2 regions of the Rhodococcus sp. NPDC060086 genome follow, and region 2 is predicted to be linked to the other one. Evidence: riboswitches for the same ligand, from Rfam matches in the RefSeq annotation. Region 2 holds a riboswitch; the other holds the start of a gene.
What was found. Region 2 has a riboswitch for thiamine pyrophosphate ahead of thiO (glycine oxidase ThiO). Riboswitches for the same ligand answer to the same signal wherever they lie in the genome.

Region 1: linked by a shared signal. The riboswitch ahead of ACFWB0_RS15795 (TenA family protein) and the one ahead of thiO (glycine oxidase ThiO) in region 2 are both predicted to bind thiamine pyrophosphate.

The regions. Positions count from the first base shown of each region.
Region 1 is NZ_JBHWWZ010000027.1:4,433-15,229, reverse strand. It holds gene ACFWB0_RS15810 (ABC transporter ATP-binding protein) at 171-920, opposite strand; gene ACFWB0_RS15805 (ABC transporter permease) at 917-1,750, opposite strand; gene ACFWB0_RS15800 (ABC transporter substrate-binding protein) at 1,731-2,753, opposite strand; gene ACFWB0_RS15795 (TenA family protein) at 2,738-3,448, opposite strand; TPP riboswitch at 3,441-3,537, opposite strand; gene ACFWB0_RS15790 (carboxylesterase/lipase family protein) at 3,624-5,165, shown strand; gene ACFWB0_RS15785 (TetR family transcriptional regulator) at 5,223-5,876, shown strand; gene ACFWB0_RS15780 (ATP-binding cassette domain-containing protein) at 5,896-6,822, shown strand; gene ACFWB0_RS15775 (ABC transporter permease) at 6,819-8,459, shown strand; gene ACFWB0_RS15770 (GNAT family N-acetyltransferase) at 8,470-8,757, opposite strand; gene ACFWB0_RS15765 (Type 1 glutamine amidotransferase-like domain-containing protein) at 8,768-9,409, opposite strand; gene ACFWB0_RS15760 (maleylpyruvate isomerase family mycothiol-dependent enzyme) at 9,412-10,248, opposite strand; gene ACFWB0_RS15755 (HIT family protein) at 10,254-10,694, opposite strand; gene ACFWB0_RS15750 (NAD-dependent deacetylase) at 10,699-10,797, opposite strand, start outside.
Region 2 is NZ_JBHWWZ010000023.1:15,562-26,358, reverse strand. It holds gene ACFWB0_RS14720 (exodeoxyribonuclease III) at 1-329, shown strand, start outside; gene ACFWB0_RS14715 (GNAT family N-acetyltransferase) at 360-704, opposite strand; gene thiD (bifunctional hydroxymethylpyrimidine kinase/phosphomethylpyrimidine kinase) at 841-1,689, shown strand; gene ACFWB0_RS14705 (M20/M25/M40 family metallo-hydrolase) at 1,711-3,177, opposite strand; gene ACFWB0_RS14700 (ABC transporter permease) at 3,204-3,983, opposite strand; gene ACFWB0_RS14695 (ABC transporter ATP-binding protein) at 3,983-4,912, opposite strand; gene ACFWB0_RS14690 (thiazole synthase) at 4,971-5,768, opposite strand; gene thiS (sulfur carrier protein ThiS) at 5,761-5,976, opposite strand; gene thiO (glycine oxidase ThiO) at 5,973-7,037, opposite strand; TPP riboswitch at 7,033-7,147, opposite strand; gene thiE (thiamine phosphate synthase) at 7,174-7,875, shown strand; gene ACFWB0_RS14670 (NUDIX domain-containing protein) at 7,881-8,747, opposite strand; gene ACFWB0_RS14665 (hypothetical protein) at 8,920-10,272, shown strand; gene ACFWB0_RS14660 (glutamate ABC transporter substrate-binding protein) at 10,269-10,797, shown strand, end outside.

The DNA.
Region 1 (10,797 bases), on a different contig from region 2:
CGCCTATCGGTACCGGACAGGTGTTCGAGCTATGGATTCCCCAAGGTACGCCCGGCGAGCCGCCCGGGTGGGCGCTGTAATCCGATAGATACGGGGTGGCGCGGCCGATGCAGGTGGGACGGTGCCCTGTTACCGTTTCGATATTCCGGTCTCCCGAATCACGTGAGTGCTCAATGCATGTCGGACCGCGCGTGCAGTACCGACACGAGCTCGCGTTCCAGCGACACGAACTCCGGATCGGTCAGCAACTCCAGCGACCGCGGACGGGGCAACGGAACGAGGACCTCGTGCAGGATCCGCGCGGGGCGAGGGGAGAGCACGAGGACCCGATCGGACAGCAGGACGGCCTCGCGCACGTCGTGGGTGATCATCAGGACGGTCCAGCGGTGGCGCTGCCACACTTCCTGCAGCCACAACTGCATGTCGGTGCGGGTGAGCGAGTCGAGGGCGCCGAACGGCTCGTCGAGCAGCAGGACCTCACGTTGCTGGATGACGGTTCGGGCCAATGCGGCACGCTGACGCATCCCGCCGGACAACGCAGAAGGCCGGGCATCCTCGAATCCGGTGAGTCCGAACGCGGGGAACAACTTCCGTGCCCGCTCGCGTGCCTCCCGACGCGATGTCCCCTGCACCTCGAGAGCGAGGGCGCAGTTGTCGAGGACGGTACGCCAGGGGAACAACAGATCCTTCTGAGGCATCAGCGCGGCGCGTCCCGGCGCGGCGGGCCGCCCACCGACCGTGATGCTCCCCTCGTCGGGGGTGTCGAGCCCCGCGACGAGGCCGAACAGGGTGGACTTCCCCGATCCACTCGGTCCGATGACGGAGACGAATTCTCCTGGGGAAACGTCGAATCCGATGTCGTCGAGCACGTGGCTTGCGTCGAAGGACCGGTGGACGCCGGAGACGGTGACGGCGCTCATGCGCGACTCCCTGCTGTGCGATTCTCTGCTGCTCGATTCTCTGTGGTGAGGGCCCACGGCGCGACGATGCGTTCGGCCACGTAGGTGAGCAGGTACAACACCAGTGACACCGCTGCGGTGACGAGGACAGCGGCGAGCACCAGATCGGTGCGGAACGAGTTCTTCTGCATGGCCATGTAGATGCCGAGACCCGATGTGGCACCGACGTATTCCGCGAAGACCGCACCCACTACGGCATAGGTGATTCCGATGCGCAATGACGTGAAGAACCGCGGCAGGGCCGACGGGAGCCGCACATACCGGAACACCTGCCACCGCGTGGCCCCCATGCTTCGCAGAAGCGCCCCCGCCTCCCGGTCGGCCGCCGCGAAGCCCTCGATCAAACCGATCGCCATCGGGAAGAACGTGGCCAGTGCGATCACCAGGATTTTCGGCAGCAGACCGAAGCCGAACCAGATGATCATCAGCGGGGCGATCGCAACGATCGGCACCGTCTGGGAGGCCACGAACAACGGCACGAACGCTCGCCGCAACCACGGTGAGAAATCGACCGAGATCGCCAGCACCCACGCCAAGGTCAACGACACAGCGAACCCGACGATCGTGACCTGCAGCGTCGCGACGGCGTGCCCGGCGATGTCGGTGCGATGCGCCCATCCCTGGTGCAGCACCCGCGCGGGAGAAGGCAACACCTGAGGGCGGATTCCACTGATCATCACGTAGAGCTGCCACGCCGCCACGAGCACCACCGCGACGATGATCGCCGGCATCATATGGTTCACGCGGCGTCGGGCTGCGGTGCGTCGAGCCTCAGGGCGTTCGGTAGTCATCGGTGAAGTACGTGGACCAATCGGGCTCGCTGGTCAACGGTGAGCCGTCGGGACCGGTGAGCAACCCCTGCTCGTACAGGAACCTGGCGTACCCGGCCCATGTGCTCGCGTCGAGAGTGCCCACGCGGCCCTGGTCGTCGCGCATGTAGTCGGCCGAGAGCATCCGCTGGCTCTCGAAGACGAGTTCCTCGTCGGGGAACGCGCCCGGGTTGGCGTCGAGCAGTGCGCGGGCGCCGCGATCCGGATCGTCGGCGGCGATCTCGTACCCGCGCTGCACCGCCTGCACGAACGCGCGGGCCCGATCCTGGTTCTCGGTGAGCCAGTCCTCGTTGCCGTTCACGACGATCGCGTACTGATCGGGGAAACCGTAATCGGTGTAGTCGAAGTAGCGCATCGGCAGTCCGCGATGTTCCGCTTCGAGCCCTTCCCACGCGAGGTACGAGACGGTGAAGTCCGCGGTACCCGAGTAGACCGCCTCGTACGCGGACGTACCGAGGACGACCTCCTCGAATTCGCCGCGTCCACCGTCGTTTCGGATCACCTGGGCGAGCGCCTCGGCGTCGCCGGGGTCGGCGAACCCGGCGTACACGTGGCCGTCGAGGTCTGCCGGGCGTGTGAGATCCGCGCGGTCTGCCTTGACCCCGATCCCGGTTGCCCAGTGCTGCAACGGAGCGAGGACGGTGAGGGTGCGTGCCCCGGAGGAGCGGGAGAACGTCGCCATGCCGTGAGTGGAGATGCCGAACTCGGCGTTGCCTGCGTCGACGAGGGTGTCCGGTGTCGCCCCGTTGTAGGGCAGGATCTCGACGTCGAGTCCGGCGTCGTCGAACAGCCCTTCCTGCACCGCCACGTACAGGCCGGTGTGGTTGGTGTTGGGAGTCCAGTCGAGTGCGAACCGGATCGTGTCGTCGGAGCCACCACCGGCGCACGCGCTGACGGCGCACAGGGTGAGGGTCGCGACGGTGAGTGCCCTGATCCGGTGCCGCAGCGTCACGACGCGGGCCACGGCTGCGTGTTCAGGGCGGTATCCCAGAACAGCAGCTCGTAGCGGGTCGCGAGGGTGAATGCGTCGATCATCGCGTCGCGCTCGGAGGCGGTCGCGGCCGCACCGGCGGCGTCGACGAGGGTGCGCGCGGTGGCGACGGAATCCTGGAATGCCTGGTCGTCGTAGGTGGCCACCCACTGTGCGTACGGATGGGCGGGATCGGCGGCGAGCACGTCGGCCGCGCGCGAGGCCAGGTCGCGGCCCACTTCGGCGTAGATCCAGAAGCAGGGCAGCACCGCGGCGGCGCCCACCGGATACGGCTCGGTTGCCACGGTGGCCGTCAGGTACGACACGTAGCCGAGGCATGCGGGGGAGTGTGCGACCGGTTCGTCGTGCACGGGCAGTACGCCACCGGTGAGAAGCTGCTGGTGCAGCGAGGATTCCTCGGTCGCCGCCGTCGCGGAACTCGTCGCCCAGAAGGCGCCGGTGACCGGGTCCGGTGCCTTGGACGCGAGGAGCGCGAGGGCCTTGGCGTACCCGGCCAGATAGAGGGCATCCTGCTCGATGTAGAAGCGGAACGACTCGAGCGGAAGTGTGCCGTCGCCGAGGCGCCGCAGGAACTCGAGGTCGTCGATGGAGTCGCGCAGAACCTTCGTGCGGTCCCACAGGACATCGGTGAAACGGTCGGTGGGTGAATCGTGCGCAGGCACAGTCATCCCGAAACATCCCTTCGTCAGAATTACCTGATCAGGTTCGACGGGTGTGATCTCAGCCCCGCTCGTGCGGAGCACCCCGTGTCGGTCGGAGGCGACGATAGCACCTTCGCCGGGAAGGTGTCGGAGGAGACTCCCCTGGGTACGTTGGGATACGAGAAGCTCACCGGGAGGTCATGTGGACGCCGAGACACTCGTCGTCGGATGCAAGTACGGCGAAGCCCGCGGATACCGCGACGGCGAGGTGTACTCGTGGAAGGGGATCCCGTTCGCCGCACCGACCGGCGGAGACATGCGGTTTCGGTCACCGGAAGCGCCTCGGCCGTGGCCGGGCGTGCTCGACTGCGCGCGGTACGGACCGATCGCTCCGCAGAGCCGGAACAGCCCGATCGGGATCTCGTCCGACATGGCACTCGGCGAGGATTGTCTCTCGCTCAACATCTGGGCGCCCGAACCGGACGGCACACGGCGCCCGGTGATGGTGTGGATCCACGGCGGCGCGTACGTGATCGGATATTCGGGTCAGAAGATCTACGACGGACGCGTGCTCTGCGAAACGGGCAACGTCGTGGTGGTCACGCTCAATTATCGCCTCGGGGCGCTCGGGTTCCTGGATCTGTCGTCGTTCTCCACAGCAGGCGACACGTACGAGTCGAATCTCGGTCTGCGGGACCAGATTGCGGCGCTCGAGTGGGTGCATGACTGCATTGCGGACTTCGGCGGCGACGCAGGCAACGTCACCCTGTTCGGTGAATCGTCGGGTGGGGGATCTGTTACGACGCTGATGACGGTGCCGCGCGCCGAGGGGCTGTTCCACCGGGCGATCGCGCAGTCGCCGCCGGCGACGTCGGTGTACGGGCGTGAACGTGCCGCGATGGTGGCGCAGCGGTTCCTCGACGTCCTCGAGGTGCCGTCGGCCCGAGTCGGGACCCTGCGGGGAATGCCCTACGAACAGCTCGTCACCGCGGCCGAGACCGTGGTCGGGGAGATCCCCACGACCATGCCGGGCACGTTGGCGATGACACCGGTGGTCGATCGAGATCTGGTTCCCAAGTATCCGGTCGCGGCCTTCCAGAAGGGTCTGTCGCATCGGGTGCCGCTCATCATCGGTTCGAACAAGGACGAACCATCGATCTTCCGTTTCATGAAGTCGCCGCTGATGCCGGTCGACGATTCGGCGGTGAGGGCCATGCTGGAGGCACTCGCGAAGGATCGCCCTGATCTCGAGCCCGAACGCATCGCCGAGATCGCTGCAGCGTATCCCGATCTCCCGAAGCCGAGCGGCGCGATGGCCCTGTCGCGCGACGCAGGATTCCGGATGCCGGTGTTGTGGGTGGCGGAAGGGCACGCCGCGCATTCCCCGACGTGGGTGTACCGATTCGACCATGCAACGCCGATGCTCAAGGCGGCGCGCATCGGTGCCGGTCACGCAACCGAATTGCCATACGTATTCGGGAATTTCGGAACGCTCGGCCGAGATCCGAGTTTCTGGCTCGGGGGACGCAAGGGTGCGGTCGAGGTGTCTGGTCGGATACAGCGTCGATGGCTTGCCTTCGCGGAGCACGGGGTTCCTGCCGCCCTCGATGCGTCGAAGCACTGGCCGCCATACGAGCCCGACGAGCGGACGACTCTGCTCATCGATGCACGTGATTCTGTCGAGTCGGATCCGGATGGGTCGATGCGCGAGGTGTGGGGCGATCAGGTGATGGGCTTCTCCTGAGTTCTCTCGACCCTGATTTCTCTTGACCCGACTGAACGCGTGTGCAACCCTTGGAACATGCGTTCAGCCGAGGGCGATTCCGACCTCACCGCCCGTGCTCGCATCCGCGACACGGCAATCCGGTGTGTCGCTCGGGACGGCGTGAACGTGTCGCTTCGTGCTATCGCCGCAGAGTGCGGAGTGAGTGCCTCGCTCATCGTGCATCACTTCGGTTCCCGGGCCGGCCTGCGTGAATATTGTGACGAGTACGTTCTTCGCAGTGTCCGCGAGCTCAAGAGTTCGGTCCTCGAGCCGGGCAGCGGTGTCGCGGCGATGTTGGCTCAGATCGAGGACATCGGGAGTTATGCCCCGCTCATCGGCTATCTGATCCGGAGCCTCCAAGCTCGGGGACCCGCTTCGCAGGCGTTTCTCGATCATCTGGCGGCGACCACCGAAGGCTATCTCGAACAAGGGGTCGCATCCGGCGTGGTTCGTGCAAGCCGGGACCCCCGGGCGCGGGCACGAGCACTCGTCGAATTCAGCACCGGCGCGTTGTTACTGCATGTTCCCGGGCCGAGCGAGCCCCTCGACCTCGATGAATTGCCCACGTGGCTGCGCTCGTACACCGACCGCATGTTGCTCCCGCTGCTCGAGCTCTATTCCGAACCGCTGCTCACCGACTCGGCGATGCTCGACGCATACCTGGCCGTCCGGGAGGCGGCTGCCCCGTAACGATCACGGAGGTTGCACCATGGACACACCCGCCATCGACACAGTCGACCTCGTCAAGACATTCGGAACAACCCGTGCTCTCGACGGATTCTCGATCGAAGTCGGAACCGGCACCGTGGCAGGGTTTCTCGGACCCAACGGTGCCGGAAAGTCCACCGCGATCCGCGTACTGCTCGGTATGCTCCGCGCCGACTCCGGTTCGGCTCGGGTCCTCGGACTCGACCCGTGGACCGACGCGGTGGCGATTCACCGTCGCATCGCGTACGTCCCGGGCGACACCAATCTGTGGCCGGCGCTCACCGGCGGCGAGATCATCGATCTGCTGACCCGGATCCGCGGGGGCGACAACCCTTCCCGCCGGGCCGAACTCCTCGAACGGTTCGAACTCGACCCCACCAAGAAGGCCCGTACCTACTCGAAGGGCAACCGGCAGAAGGTCGCGCTCGTCGCGGCGCTGGCGTCGGACGTCGAGTTGTACATGTTCGACGAGCCCACGTCCGGACTCGACCCGCTGATGGAAGCGGTGTTCACCGACGAGGTGCGTGCGTTGCGTGATGCCGGACGGACGGTTCTCCTGTCGAGTCACATTCTGGCCGAGGTCGAAAAACTTTGCGACACAGTGACGATCATTCGGGCAGGGAAGGATGTGGAGACCGGAACACTCGCGCAGCTGCGGCACCTGACCCGCTCCGCGGTGCGGGCCACCACGCCCACGCTGCCCGCCGGTTTCGCGTCGATGCCGGGTGTGCACGATCTGACCTACGACGACGGCCACCTCGCGTTCGACGTCGACAACGCTTCCGTCAACCCGGTGCTGCGTGCACTCACCGAACTCGACATCGCGAACCTGACGATCACGCCGCCGTCGCTCGAAGAGCTGTTCATGCGTCACTACGGCGACACGCTCACCGACGTGCCCGAAGGTGAGGAGGTGACCACCCGATGACCGCCACCCTCGCTCCCCGCGAGCACCGGGGAACCCGAAGTGTCCACCGTTTCAGTGGAATCGTCGAATTGCTTCGGCTCTACCTCCGGCTCGACCGCATCCGCATCACCGTGTGGACCCTCGCACTCGCGTTCACCGTGTACGTGACCGTGGAAAGCCTCATCGCCGCGTATCCGGACGCGGCCGCGCGGCAGGCCCGCGCGGGCCTGCTCGAGAACCCTGCCGCGGTGCTGATGACCGGGCCCGCATACGGGGCCGACAACTACACCCTCGGCGCAATGACCGCGAACGAACTGAGCCTGACGGTGTTCGTCGCTGTCGCGATCATGAGCATCCTGATGGTGGTGCGGCACACCCGCGCCCAGGAGGAAGCGGGCCGACTCGAACTGCTCCGCGCGCTCCCCGTGGGCCCGTTCGCGCCGCCTGCGGCAGCGCTGCTGTCCGTCGCCGTCGCCGATGCGATCGTCGGTGCCGGGGTCGCCTTCTCGCTGATGGCGGGCGGACTCGCGATCACGGGGTCGCTGCTGTTCGGCGTGGCCACGGCCGTCACCGGGCTTCTGTTCGGCGCTGTGGCGGTGGTGACTGCGCAGTTCAGTGAGCATGCGCGGGCCGCGACAGGTTCCGCGCTCGCCGCGCTCGCGGTGGCGTTCCTGGTGCGCGGATTCGGGGACATCATCGAACCCACCGGGTCGTGGCTGTCGTGGCTGTCGCCGATCGCGTGGGCGCAGCAGACCCGACTCTACGTCGACGAACGGTGGTGGCCACTGCTGTTGTCGGTGCTCGCGATCGGTGTACTGCTCGCGGTCGCCGTCGCACTGTCTCGGCGCCGCGACATCGGCGCAGGCCTGCGCGCCCCGAAACCGGGACCGGCGGAAGCGTCGCCGTCGCTGCTCACACCGCCCGGACCGACATGGCGGCTGCTGCGCGGGACTTTCGTGGCGTGGACCGCGGCCCTCGCGATCATCGGGCTGGCGATGGGCACGCTTGCGAATTCGATCGGCGACATGGTCGAGGAGGTCCCCGACATCGTCGAGTTCCTCGGTGCCGACACAGAATCGTTGACTGCATCCTTCGGCGCGACGATGCTGCTGTTCCTCGTCGTGGGGGTTGCGGCGTTCGCAGTCTCGGCGGTCATGCGCGTGCGCGGCGACGAGGACGCCGGCCGGGTCGGGTTGGTGATCGTCACCGGAACGCCGCGGACCCGCTCGTTCCTGTGGACCGTTGCGGTGATCGTCGCGCAGGTCTTAGTCGCTCTGGCCGTCACGGGCGCCGCCACCGGCCTGGGTATGGCGGTCGCGACCGGCGAAGCGGACTGGATCATCCGGATGTGCGGGGCCGCACTGGCCTACGCACCCGCGGTCCTGTTCGTGTTCGCGGTGACGCTCGTGCTGGTCGGTTTCGTTCCGCGTCTCGCGAATCTCGCGTGGATCCTCGTCATCTACGCGGTGTTCGTGGCGTGGTTCGGCGAATTACTGAACCTGTCGCAGTGGCTGCGCGACCTCTCGCCGTTCTCGCATATTCCGCTGGTCCCCTACGAAAGTGCAAGTGCGGCAACGATGCTCGTACTCGGGGCTGTTGCTGTGGTCTTGGTCGCGGCGGCGGTCGTGGGCTTCCGCCGCCGCGATGTGATGGTGTGACTCGGGCAGCTCAGTTGCGATATTCAGGATGCTCGGAGACGAACTTCTCGACATACGAGCAGGACGTACCGATCTTCAGACCTTCGGCCCGGGTTGCGTCGAGCGCGAACTGCACGACCTGCCCGGCGAGCCCGCGACCTCGGAAGTCGGGTTCGGTGACTGTGTGGTCGAAGTCGCGCAGCCCATCGACCTCGCTGTAGTCGGCGTATGCCCCCAGATCGTCGCCGAGGAACAGCGCGAACCGTGACTGTGCGGGCAGGTGCTCGATGCGGTTGGCGTTCCCTGTGTTGTTCGACATGCTCACGACTTTACCTCCGGGCCTGATCGCCGTCGGTCAAGATCACCAGGGCGTCGTCGTCGCGCAGCGCCACGTACGGGACTGACTCGCGCCGAAAATATTCCAGTGTGCGGTCGACACCGTCGTCGCCCAGAGCGGAGTCTCCCACGTGGGGGACGATCGAGTGCTCGACCCAGCCGAGGCCGTCCCACACCACCGGGCCCGCCCCGATCGCGGCGACCTCGGCGGGATCGTCGGAGAATTCGAGTCCGCGCAGCGTCGGTGTCGCGATGCACGCCCCGGCGCTGTACCCCCCGTATGCGAGGGTGCCGTCGCCGACCAGGTCGGTGAGTACTGTGTCGCCGCCGCTGCGGGCGAGCTGCGCGCGGAGCACGAACGTGTTGCCCCCGCGTACCCAGACCGCGGAGAACGTTGTCAGGCGTGCGCGGAGAGAGTCCGGATCGCCCAGGTGGTCGCGGAGATCCACCTCGTCCGGGTCGTATCCGAGAGCGCGCAACGGCCCGAACTCGCTGACCACACTCGACGCCCGGGCGCGGGACGGCCACGCGTCGCCGGCATTCGCGATCACAGCGATCCGGCCGGGCCCACGCGTCACCTCGAGTAGGCGCGCGGGATCGGAGCCGAACCGATACGACGACAGAAACAGGCGCATCGTCAGATCGTGAACGCGAGATTCTCGACAATACGGCGACCCACTGCGGTGTCGCCGCCGAGAGTCACCTCGTCGAGCTTGTCGACGCCGCTGACCCGCCCGCCGGCAAGCCGCACGAACAGGCCCGAGTCCATCGTGATGGTGGCCGTCGCAGGCTCCGACAGCGACGGCACCACTCTCGCGCGACCGGCCACCTCGAGATGGATGGTGCGGGCGAGGGGGCCGGTGAGTTCGATCGTGATCCGCGAACCTTCGGGAGCCTTGCCGCGTTTGCCCACGACGAACGGCACCGCACCGAACATCTCGGCGGATCCGAGTTCGGCCCGGGGGCCGCCCTCACTTCCGACGGTGCCCAGCGCGTCGTGGATATCGAGTTCGTGCAACCAGCAGTCGAACACCCGGATACGCATGAACCGGCCGTAGGTGGCGGGGCCGATCGGGGTATCGGCCGGTGCATCGAAGTCGGCCTGCGTCATCGCGCCGAGACTCTCGCGCCGCTGCGCCACGATATCGCGGTAGCGGGTCAGCACATCCGCACCGGCGACACCGCGGAAATGCTCGACCCACTGTTCGTTGAAGGCGCCGATCTCGTTGCGCACGTGGCCCAGCGCGTGCACGTCGATGTCGACGTGAGGTGCGGCGACGCCGACAAGCAGCGATTCGGTCCCGATCAGGTGAGCGACGATGTCCTTGACCGTCCACCCGGGCAGGTCGGTCGGGGTGAACCACGCATCGCCCTCGATCCCGGACAGCAGTGCGTCCAGAACCTCGAATTGTTCGAGGAGCAGTGGCCGGATGATATCGATAGGAAACTCGCTGGTTCCGGAACTGCCGGACAGGGTTGTCACTGATTCTCCTCTGCTGAGAGACGATCGAGACCCGCACGGATGGCCGCCGCGGTGGACTCCGGGTCGCGGGGCTTGCGGCGCATGGCGCCGATCCCCAGACGGACGCGGTCGCCGTTCCATCGAGGAATGACGTGCAGGTGCATGTGGAAAACGGTCTGGAACGCGGCGCGGCCGTCGTTGACCACCAGATTGGCACCGTCGGTGGCCAGATCGGACCGGGTGAGTGCGCGGGCCAAGCGTTGACCCGCCGTGAACATCGATGCCCCGTACGCAGGATCGAGATCCTCGAGCCGATCCGAGTGGGCCCGCGGCACCACCAGCAGATGACCACGCGCCAGCGGCCGGATGTCGAGGAACGCGACCACACGGTCGTCCTGGTAGACGAGTGCGGCCGGCGCTGCGCCCCCGGCTATGGCGCAGAACACGCAGGAGTCCACCGACTCACTGTAACTCCGACACCAGGTCCGGCAGCCCGACCGCCGCCGTCGTGCGCCACACCTCGTCGACCTGATCCGACAGGTCGGTGTCGTCAGGATTGAT
Region 2 (10,797 bases):
ACGTCGCACCCACCGACGAGGATGTGTGGGATCCGGCCTTCTTCGAAGGCAAGACCCACACCTCGCAGCCCGAGCGCGACGCATTCGCGGCGTTCACCGAGGCCGGGTTCGTCGATGTCGTGCGCCCGCATACACCCGGGCCCGGCGTCTACACGTACTGGGATTACACACAGCTGCGTTTCCCGAAGAAGCAGGGCATGCGCATCGACTTCGCACTCGGGTCGCCCGCTCTCGCGGCGAAGGTCACGTCTGCGTCGATCGACCGCGACGAGCGCAAGGGCAAGGGCGCGAGCGATCACGCACCGGTGATCGTCGATCTCTCCGAATAGCCCGGGCTGCGGCACCGGCCCGCGACCGGGTCAGGCGCGCCGCGCAGGTTCGATCGGCACGATCACATCGCGATAGCCGAGATTCGACGCGAGATACCGTTGCACGTACGTGCACACCGGGCGCACTCGCCAGCCCCGCCTCCGCGCGATGTCGAGCGAACCGCCGACGAGGATGCCCGCGAGACCGCGATGCCCGAAGTCTTCGACGATCACGGTGTGCAGGAAATCGACCACCGGGCGCCCCCTACCGGGAACGCCCGCCGGATGCTCGGTGTCGAAATAGCCGAGAATGCCCACGAGGTCGCCGTTGAGCCGCAGCTCGAATCGGTTCTGATCGGCATTGTCGGACACCTCCGCCGTCGACAAGTTGATCATGAACGCCTCCCCGACCTCATTCATTGTGTGACGCACGCCACTATAGAGCACCCACGCGCTGCGCTGGGATGGCACTCCCGGTAGCAGAGTGCCGACGCCGATCGCGGCTCGATTCGCGACCGGTAGGGTCACCTCCGTGCAGCTGCTTCCCCTGGCCGAGCAAGGCCACACCCCGATTCGTGTGCTCACCATCGCCGGCACGGACTCCGGCGGAGGCGCGGGCATCCAGGCCGACTCGCGCACGATGGCACTGTGTGGTGTCCACGCATGTGTCGCCGTGGCCGCGGTGACCGTGCAGAACTCGGTCGGCGTGAGCGGCTTCCACGAGATCCCGCCGGAGACCGTGGCGGCGCAGGTGCGGTGCGTCGTCGAGGACATCGGAGTGTCCGCGGCCAAGACGGGCATGCTCGCGTCGACCGAGATCATCGAAGCGGTGGCGGCGGTGTGCTCGGAGGTCGGGATCGGCCGCGACACGGACGTCCCGCTCGTCGTCGACCCCGTGTGCGCGTCGATGCACGGCGATCCCCTCCTGCATGCGAGCGCACTCGAAGCTGTCCGCTCGGCACTGATCCCACTTGCGACCGTCGTCACTCCCAATCTCGACGAGATCCGGCTCATCACCGGCATCGAGGTGATCGACGACCGCACGGCCAGACTGGCCGCCGAAGCGCTGCACGGCCTCGGTGCACAGTGGTCGATCGTCAAGGGAGGTCATCTGCGCACTTCGGAGTCGAGCACCGACCTGTTGTTCGACGGCGACCGCTTCCTCGAGTTCTCCAGCCCTCGCCTCGCCACAGGCAACGATCACGGCGGCGGCGACACGCTCGCCGCGGCGATCGCGTCGGCGCTCGCCCACGGCATGTCGGTGCCGGATGCGGTGGCGTTTGCGAAAGAATGGGTCACCAAGTGCCTCGAATGGTCGTACGACCTCGGCAAGGGGCACGGACCGGTCAACCCGCTGTGGCGGCTTCACGAACAGCCGTGACGCCTGCCGTTCGGTGATCCGCTATTCGGTGAACGCCTCGCGCGCCTGCGTGCGCTGCTCACCGCTCGGGACTCCGTCCGGGCCGTCGAGCGAGACTGCGTAGACGGCCGTGCCGTAGGCGACGGACGCTGCCGCCACCGAAAGTGCGTCGCGATCGATGTTGTCGAGCGTGTCCTCCGGCGAGTGGTAGTTCGGATCGAACGCCTCGTCCACAGTGCCTCCCCACTTGTCGGCCTGCTCGGGAGATTTTGCATCGTCGGCTCCGGTGAACGAACCACCGGCGGGAATCCCGAAGGCGACGAACGGGCCGTAGTCGGAACGACCGTCGAAGTCCGTGCCGTCCACATCGATGCCCCGGTCGGCGAAGAACCGCTCGAAGGTGCGCTCGATTCCCGCAGAACCGTCGGGTCCGGGGCCTGCGCCGTCTGCGTCGGAGTCGTCACCGTCGAAGACAAGGTATCCGGGATTCGGGGAACCGAGCATGTCGAAGTTCAGATACAGGGCGATCGCATTGCGCTCGTCGGCGGACAACGATTCGACGTACCGGCTCGAACCCACGAGCCCGACCTCCTCGGCCCCCCAGAACGCGAACCGAACGGCATTGGTGACGCCGGGTTCGCTGCCGAGCTGCAGGGCGGTCTCGAGTACCGCGGCGACACCGGTGCCGTTGTCGTTGATTCCCGGCCCCTCGATAACGCTGTCGAGGTGCGCACCGACCACGACGACGTCGTCCGACGAGCCCGTAGCGGTCTGCGCGATGACGTTACGCGAGCGCTGCGTGTCCGTCCGAGTGTCGAGCACGAGGGTCGCAGAAGGCGCCGCGGCGAGCCGCCGACCGGTATCCGCGGCGATGCCACCGACCGGAATCGTCGGCCCCTCGGCTTCGTCGAGCGCAGCACCGGCGAGCGGCCCGTCTTCGTTGTTGACGACGAGCAGAGCCGCCGCCCCCTCGTCGGCGGCGATCTGTTCCTTGACCGTGAAGGTGCAGACGCCGCGGTCGACCATCACGATCGAACCTGCGACGTCGAGCCCGTCGTAGTCGGTGGCGTCACATCCCGGGGTGTCGTCGGCGGGTACCCGGACTATGGGCGCGGTCAGCCCGTCTGGTCCGGTCGTGGGTGAGAGACCCATCGCCCGCACACCCAGCGGCTGCCCATCGGCCTCGAGGCTCTGCGCCTCGACCTGGAAGAGTGTGGCGTCGAATTCGGGTGTCTGCACCTCGAATCCGGCGTCGCGCAGCGCGCCGGCCACGTACTCGACGCTCGCGTCGTAACCTTCGGTGCCGAGCGCGCGGTTGCCGTCGTGCTCGGTGGCGATGCGTTCGAGTTCGGTGAGGTGGCCCATCACGGAGTCGATCTGCACGCTGTCGGCCAGCGCGGCGGGATCGACAGGCGGGGGGCCGGTGTCCGTGCTATCCGAGCAGCCCGCGATCACCGCTGCTGCTACCACGAACAGGGCCGCCGGCCGGCCGATCACCGCGCGCATCATCGTCCGAGCGTACTGGCCTGCCACGGTCAGGCGTCGCGATTACCCACGACCACCAGAGACGCCCCGAACACGACCGCCGTGAACGCCGCGAAATACAACAGAGAACCCCACGGACCCCAATGGAAATCGATGCCTTGTTCGATACCGAGGAAGTTGTTGATGTTCGCGAACGGCAGGAAGGGCTGGATTTCGCGGCCCACCCGACCGAACAAGGAGAACAGCGGTTCGATGAGCAGGGGCCACAACAGCAGCAATGCAATCGTGCCGGCCGATTGGCGCAGCAACGTTCCTACGCCCACGGCGAGGAACACCGACAGGAATGCATAGATCGGGATGCCGTATATCGCCTTCCACGCGTCGCCTTCGAGCACGAGATCGCGTCCGGCTTCCGAACCCGCGAGCGCCTTCGCGACATACACGGCGATCATGCCCACAGCGCCGGTGACGACTGCGCCGACCACACCGATCAGCACCGACTTCACGGTCAGTACGAGAGAACGATTGGGAGACGCGGTGAAGGTGGCGCGGATGACCCCGAAGCGGTATTCACTCGTCACCGACAATGCCGCGAGGATCATCAGAACCATGATGCCGAATCCCGTGACGCCGGTGGTGGCGATATCGGGGGTCAGGTAGAACCGGGCGGTCTCGTCGTCGAGCGACATCGAGCTTCGCGCGACGGCGCCCATCATTGCAGCGAAGCCGATACCCAGAGCGATGATGATCGCCAGGCACCAGAACGGAGACTGCACCGAGGTCAGTTTGATGCGTTCCGCGCGCAAGGTGTCCACTGCTGGTGAGGCCATCACAGGCTGCCCTTCATCACGTCGTCGAAACCGGTGCCGTGGAACTCCACGTCGCTCCCGGTCAGTTTCATGAACGCGTCCTCGAGTGAGGCGTGGCGGCTCGCCAGCTCGTGTAGGACGATCGAGCGCGCCGCGGCGAGTTCGCCGATCTCTGCGGCACCGGCGCCCGAGACGTGCAGTGCACCGTCCTGGTCGGTCACCGTGTGCCCTCGTTCGGTGAGCGCACTGCGCAGGTCGTCGAGTTGCGGGCTGCGGACGACCACGAGGGATTCCGACGCACGATCGACGAAGTCCTCGACCGAAGTGTCGGCGATGAGCTTGCCTCGCCCGATCACGATGAGGTGATCGGCGGTCTGGGCCATCTCCGACAACAGGTGACTCGACACGAGCACCGTGCGGCCTTCGGCGGCCAGTGCCTGCATGAATCGGCGGATCCACACGATGCCCTCTGGATCGAGGCCGTTGACGGGTTCGTCGAACAGCAGCACCTTCGGGTCGCCGAGCAGCGCGCCCGCCAGGCCGAGACGCTGCGACATGCCGAGCGAGAAACCGCCGGCACGTTTGCCTGCGACCTCGGCCAACCCGACCTGGCGCAGCACTTCGTCGACGCGGGTGTCTGGCAATCCGTTGGAGGCGGCCAACCATCGCAGGTGCGCGCGCGCCGATCGGTTGGGGTGCACCCACTTCGCGTCGAGCAGCGAACCGACGGTCTGCAGCGGACGGGAGAGGTCCCGATAGCGCTTACCTTCGATGAGCGCGGTACCCGATGTAGGCCGGTCCAACCCCAGGATCATGCGCATCGTCGTCGACTTGCCCGCCCCGTTGGGGCCGAGGAACCCGGTGACGATGCCCGGTGGGACAGTGAACGTCACATTGTCGACGGCAGTGGTTGAACCGAAGGTCTTGGTCAGTCCGGTCACTTCGATCATGGTTGACAGCCTGCCGGAAAACCGGCCGATGTGCAGCATCACCGCCGTGACCGGGGCGTCAGGGCTCCATAGGTGACGACGCCTGGGCCCAGAAGCGCTTGGGGATGCGTCCGGCATGCCGAGCCCGGAACCCCGCTTCGACGGCGTGCCGCATGGCCGAGGCCATCAGCGCCGGGTCCTTGGCGCGCGTGACAGCGGTGGCGAGGAGCACCGCGTCGCAGCCCAGTTCCATGGCGAGCGCGGCGTCCGAGGCGGTACCGATACCGGCATCGAGTATCACGGGAACCCCGGCGGACTCGACGATCATCTCGATGTGGTGCGGATTGGCAATTCCCAGCCCCGTCCCGATCGGCGACCCGAGCGGCATCACCGCGACACACCCGACGTCTTCGAGTCGCCGCGCGAGCACCGGATCGTCGTTGGTATACGGCAGGACGTTGAAACCGTCGTCGACGAGTTGTTCTGCAGCAGAAACCAATTCGATGGCGTCAGGCAGCAGGGTGCGTTCGTCGGCGATGACCTCGAGCTTGACCCAGTCCGTGCCGAGAGCTTCCCGACCCAGTTGCGCGGTGAGTACGGCCTCCTTCGCGCCACGGCATCCCGCGGTGTTCGGTAGCGGTGCGATTCCGAGCCTGCGCAGCAGGTCCAGGACGCCCGTGCCGGAGGTCGCGTCGACCCGGCGCATCGCCACGGTGGTCAGTTCGGTGCCCGACGCGACCAGCGCCTCCTCCAGTACGGCAAGGTTCGCGGCACCGCCCGTACCGGTGATCAACCGGGACGAGAAGGAACGTCCCGCGATGGTCAACTGCGGTAGGTCGTGCCCCGGGTCCACCGGCGTGGTTGCGTGCTCAGCCACCCTGCACCGCCGTGAGGATCTCGATCTGCGCGCCCTTACCGATCTTCTCGGCCCAGCGGCCACGCGGGAACAGCACACCGTCGACCGCGACGGCGATGCCCTTCTCCGGCAGGCCCATCTCCGCCAGGAGCTCCGTCGTGGTCGGCGCCTCGGCGAAGTACTTCTCCTCGCCGTTGACGGTGATACCAACAGAAATCTGAATCGTCATCGCACACTCTCTTTCACGAATCGTCGGGGATCTGCATGTGTCGCTTCGGGAAGCGGGTCGTCGGCGAGTTCGGCGAGCACCGCATCGACGGTGATCGCGGTGAGCAGGACTCCGTTGCGGCCGTGCCCGGTCGCGGCGATCACGCGATCCGACAACCTGCCGATCAGCGGCAGGTTGTCGGGACTCATCGGGCGCAGGCCCGCACTCGCCTCGTGTAGTTCGTACTCGCCGATCGCGGGGAACAGCATTTCGGCGTCGGCAATCAGATCGCGCACTCCCGCGACCGTGACCTCGGTGTCGCCTGCTTCGTACTGGGTCGCACCCACGACGAGACCGTCGGCGCGCGGCACCAGATACGCGGGGCGTCCGTGGACGCTGCCGCGCACGGTGTGCTGCGGAGGCGGGGTCGCGCCGGGTCGCGCGCGCAACCGCAGGATCTCACCTTTGACCGGCCGGACGGGAAGAGCGGGCCACAGCATCGCCGAGGCGGATCCGGCAGCGAGGACGACACGCTCGTCGCGCAGTTCGTCGAGGTCACCGACGGGTGCGTGGACGAAATGGACGCCCGCAGCGACGGCAGCGCGACGCAGTGCCTCGACGAGCTTCCTGTTGTCGACGGACAGTTCGGTGGGGGCGAGCAGACCGAGCCTGATCCGCGGGCCGAGCGACGGTTCGAGGTCGCGGATCTCGGCTCGCGTGAGGATCCGCATCTCGTGGCCCTGCTCCCCCACCCACGACGCGATCGTGCGCAGGTCCGCGGCGTCCGCGGCGTCCAGTGCGACGGTCAGTGACGCACTCGCGGTGAAGACATCGACACCGGTCTCCTGTTCGAGGGCACGCGCGAATTCGGGCCAGCGCTGCAGCGACGCCGCGCCGAGCGAGAGGACGTGTTCTTCCCCGGGCCACCCCTCGGACAACGGTGCGAGCATTCCGCCGGCAACCCACGATGCACCGGAACCGGGATCGGGATCGTGGACGGTGACCGTCCATCCCGCGCGGGCCGCGCGCCACGCGACGGCCAGACCGATCACTCCACCGCCGATGACCGCAACTGTCGACACGATATCCACCTCACTCCCTGCGCCGGCATGATCCGGTTCAGGTCATAACGGTCGGGGCCGGCAGGCCCCCTCTCAGCCCCGCGTTCCTCGGGACTCCCGTGTTGTCACTTTCGTAGTAGAGGCTACCGTCTTGTCCGTGACGACCTACCGGACGACCTACCGCGGCAACCATCCCGATCCCCGGGGGCGCCTCGCGACCGCACGGTTGTACCTGTGCACCGACGCCCGTCGCGATACCCGCGACCTTGCCCGGTTCATCGAGGAAGCCTTGGTCGGCGGCGTCGACATCGTCCAACTACGCGACAAGGATTCGGCGGGTGAGAAGAAATTCGGCAGGCTGGAGGCCGGTGAGGAGCTCGCCGCGCTCGAGGTGATCGCCGATGCCTGCGCACGCCACGGTGCGCTGTTCGCGGTCAACGACAGGGCGGATATCGCGCTCGCGTCCGGCGCCGACATCCTTCACCTCGGGCAGGGCGACCTGCCGGTGAAGCAGGCGCGGCGGATCCTCGGCAACGACATCGTCATCGGGCGGTCGACGGCCAGCCGCGCGCAGGCGGTCCTCGCCGACGGCGAGGAGGGCGTGGACTATTTCGCATCCGGTCCGGTGTGGGACACCCCGACGAAGCCGGGGCGCACCGCAGCGGGGCTCGAAGTGATCCGCGAGGTTCGTGCATCGCATCCGCAGCGGCCGTGGTTCGCCATCGGCGGCGTGGATCTCGAACGGCTCCCGCAGGTGCTCGAGGCGGGCGCTCAGCGCATCGCGGTGGTGCGGGCGATCACGAAGGCCGCCGACCCCCGCGGCGCTGCCGCAGCGCTGAAGGCCGCGCTGTCGGCCTGACCGTCCTACAGCCAGCCCAGCACAGTCGACGGGGATACCGCGACGGTGTCCTGCGGTAGCCGATCACGCAGACCACGATCGGCGGTGACCACGACGGTCACCGTCGGATCCAGCGCGGTGGTCACAGCGGGAGACACGGTCGCAGCGAGGCGGGCGAGTTCGTCGTCGCCGCTGCCGTCGGCGGTGTGCACGTGGGTGCGGGTGTCGTCGACGACCGCGGTGCGCGCCTGACCTTCGAGCACAGCCTCGACCCGCGACACCCACCCGAACGTTCCATCCGGAAGTTCGATGGTGCGAGGGAGCGCGGCCGCGAGGTCCGCGAGCAGGGCACCGGTCGCGCCGGGCCGGTCGCGCCACCAGCCGGTCGGCCCACTGGATCCGAGCACGTTCGCGGTGTCGAGCAGCATCCGCACCGGCCGGGTGCGCAGAGCGGACCACGCATCGGCGAATCCCGCGTGTAGCGGCATCGATTCGACGTCGGCCTCCGACACCCACCGCAATTCGGTGCTCTCCCCGTTCATGGTGGTGTCGAGTGGTGCGGGGGCGTCGGCGACGACGGTCGTGTAGGTCCAGGAGCCGGGGGTACCCGAGGTGATCCGCTCAGCGCGCACCGCGACCGCGTCGCTGTCGATTCCGGCTTCCTCGTGTGCTTCGCGTACCGCCGCGTCGACGGGGGATTCGTGGCTGTCGCGGGCACCGCCGGGCAACGCCCATGTTCCGCCCTGATGGCTCCACGCCGCGCGGAGCTGGAGCAGCACCGTGGGAGATCCGTCGTTCCCCGGCGCGCGCAGCAACAATCCCGCCGCACCGTGCAGACCCCATCGACGTCCTCCGTCGGGTCCTACGGCCCAGCCGTCTCCGTCACCACGCATAGCGTCCGCCTTCCTCGCCCTCGTCGGTCACGAGGGACACCACGTCCCATGATGTGTCGGGTTCCGGGGCTCACGAACTCCGGATGGGACTCCGACAATGCGGACGCATGCCAATACTGCCCATTCAACTTATATGCTCGCCACAATCGAGTTTCTCAGGAAGGGGTGCGACGTGAACGTGCGCGTGACCCCTCCGAGCGATTCTGTCGGAGCCTCGGCATGGGCCGCGGAGGACGCCGAGGACCCGGCGGATCGCGTCGACGGACTGCGGGAGTTCTTCCGGTCGACGCCGGCGAAGCTGATCTCGCTCGGGTTGGTGCTCGCCGTGCTGCTCGTGGTGTCGGGAGTGGTGTCGGCCCAGGTCGCGGGTAGCCGGAAAGCCACCCACGATCGGCTCCTCGCGACCACCGAGCCCCTCGCGAACGCTGCCCAGAATTTGTACAGCGCATTGTCCATAGCCGATGCGGCCGCGGTCACCGGCTTCATCTCGGGTGGGATCGAGCCCGCGGAGGTGCGCGACCGCTATCTCGCTGCGGTCGCGGAGGCATCCGGGCAACTCGTGGTCGCGGCGGCGGGCCTGGCCGCACAGGACGAACTCGGCGCCGAGAATGTCGCAGCGATCGCGCGCATGCTTCCCACGTACACGGGGCTGATCGAGACCGCTCGCGCAAACAATCGCACCGGCAATCCGGTCGGTGCCGCATACCTGGCGGAAGCATCGAATCTGATGCAGACGTCGATGTTGCCGGTGGCCCAGGAACTGCATACGCAGGGCGTGACGGCAGTGAATTCGACGCAGCGTGCCGCGGTGGCTCCTCCATGGGGTGCGATCGGTCTGCTCCTCGTCACCGCGACAGCGTTGTGCGCCGTCCACATCCTGGTGAGCCGCAAGACCCGGCGTACCTTCAATCCCGGCCTGATTCTCGCGATCGGCGCAACGGGTGTGCTGTTGTGCTGGCTCCTCGTCGCCGGGCTGGTGTCGTCGAGCGCCACCGAACGTGCCATCGAGCAGGGCGCGGCGCCGCTCTCCGATCTCACCGAAAGCCGCATCCTCGCGCAGCAGTCCCGCACCGCCGAGACACTGCTGCTTGCACGACGCGACGCCGGCGGCATCTACGTGGGGGCCTACGACGAGACGATCACGCGCCTCGGCGACCTTCTCGACGACTACACCGACGGGGGCACGGTGGAGATCGGTACCGACGCCGTGTCTCAGGCGGAAGCAGCTCGGCAGGCGTGGGTGCGTTCGCACGCACGGACCGTGGCGGCCCTCGACCGCGGCGATTACACCGCTGCCGCCGTGCTCGCCACCGGACCCGGGCCCGACGAAGCGACCGCGCAGTTTGCCCGGCTCGACGCCGCGCTGAGCGAGGGCATCGAGGAGACCCGCGAAGAACTTCGCGACAACGAGTTCCGGGCGTCGCGCACATTGTCCGGTCTCGCGCCCATGGCGTTGGCGCTGACGGTGCTGTCGCTGATCGCCGTCATCATCGGATTGTGGCCCAGGCTTCGGGAGTACCAGTGACAGCGCGGCGCAGGATCATCGGCGGGCTCGCGGCGCTGTGCGCGGTCGCGGCCGTGGCAACGGGATGTGCCACCGAGGGGCCGCCGCGAAGCTCGGAGACCGAGGTCTCGTCCATCGCGATGCCGATGCCCGAGGGTGCGCAGGTCGCGGCGTCCCCGACCGCGGTCCCGTCCTCACCGGAGTGCGGCGATCCGACCGCGAGTCTGCGCCCCACCGGGGTCGAGACCGGTCCCGCGCTCGATGCCATCCGCGCCCGCGGTCGGCTGGTCGTCGGGCTCGACACCGGCAGCAACCTGATGAGCTATCGCGATCCGGCAACCGGGCGGATCACGGGGTTCGACGTCGAGGTCGCCCGGGAGATCGCCCGCGACATCCTCGGCGACCCCGAGGCCGTGGACTTCCGGATCCTGAACTCCGCGGAACGCGAAAGGGCGCTGCAGGATTCGACTGTCGACGTGGTCGCAAAAACCATGAGTATCACGTGTGCGCGACGCGAGCACGTGGACTTCTCGACGGTGTATTTCC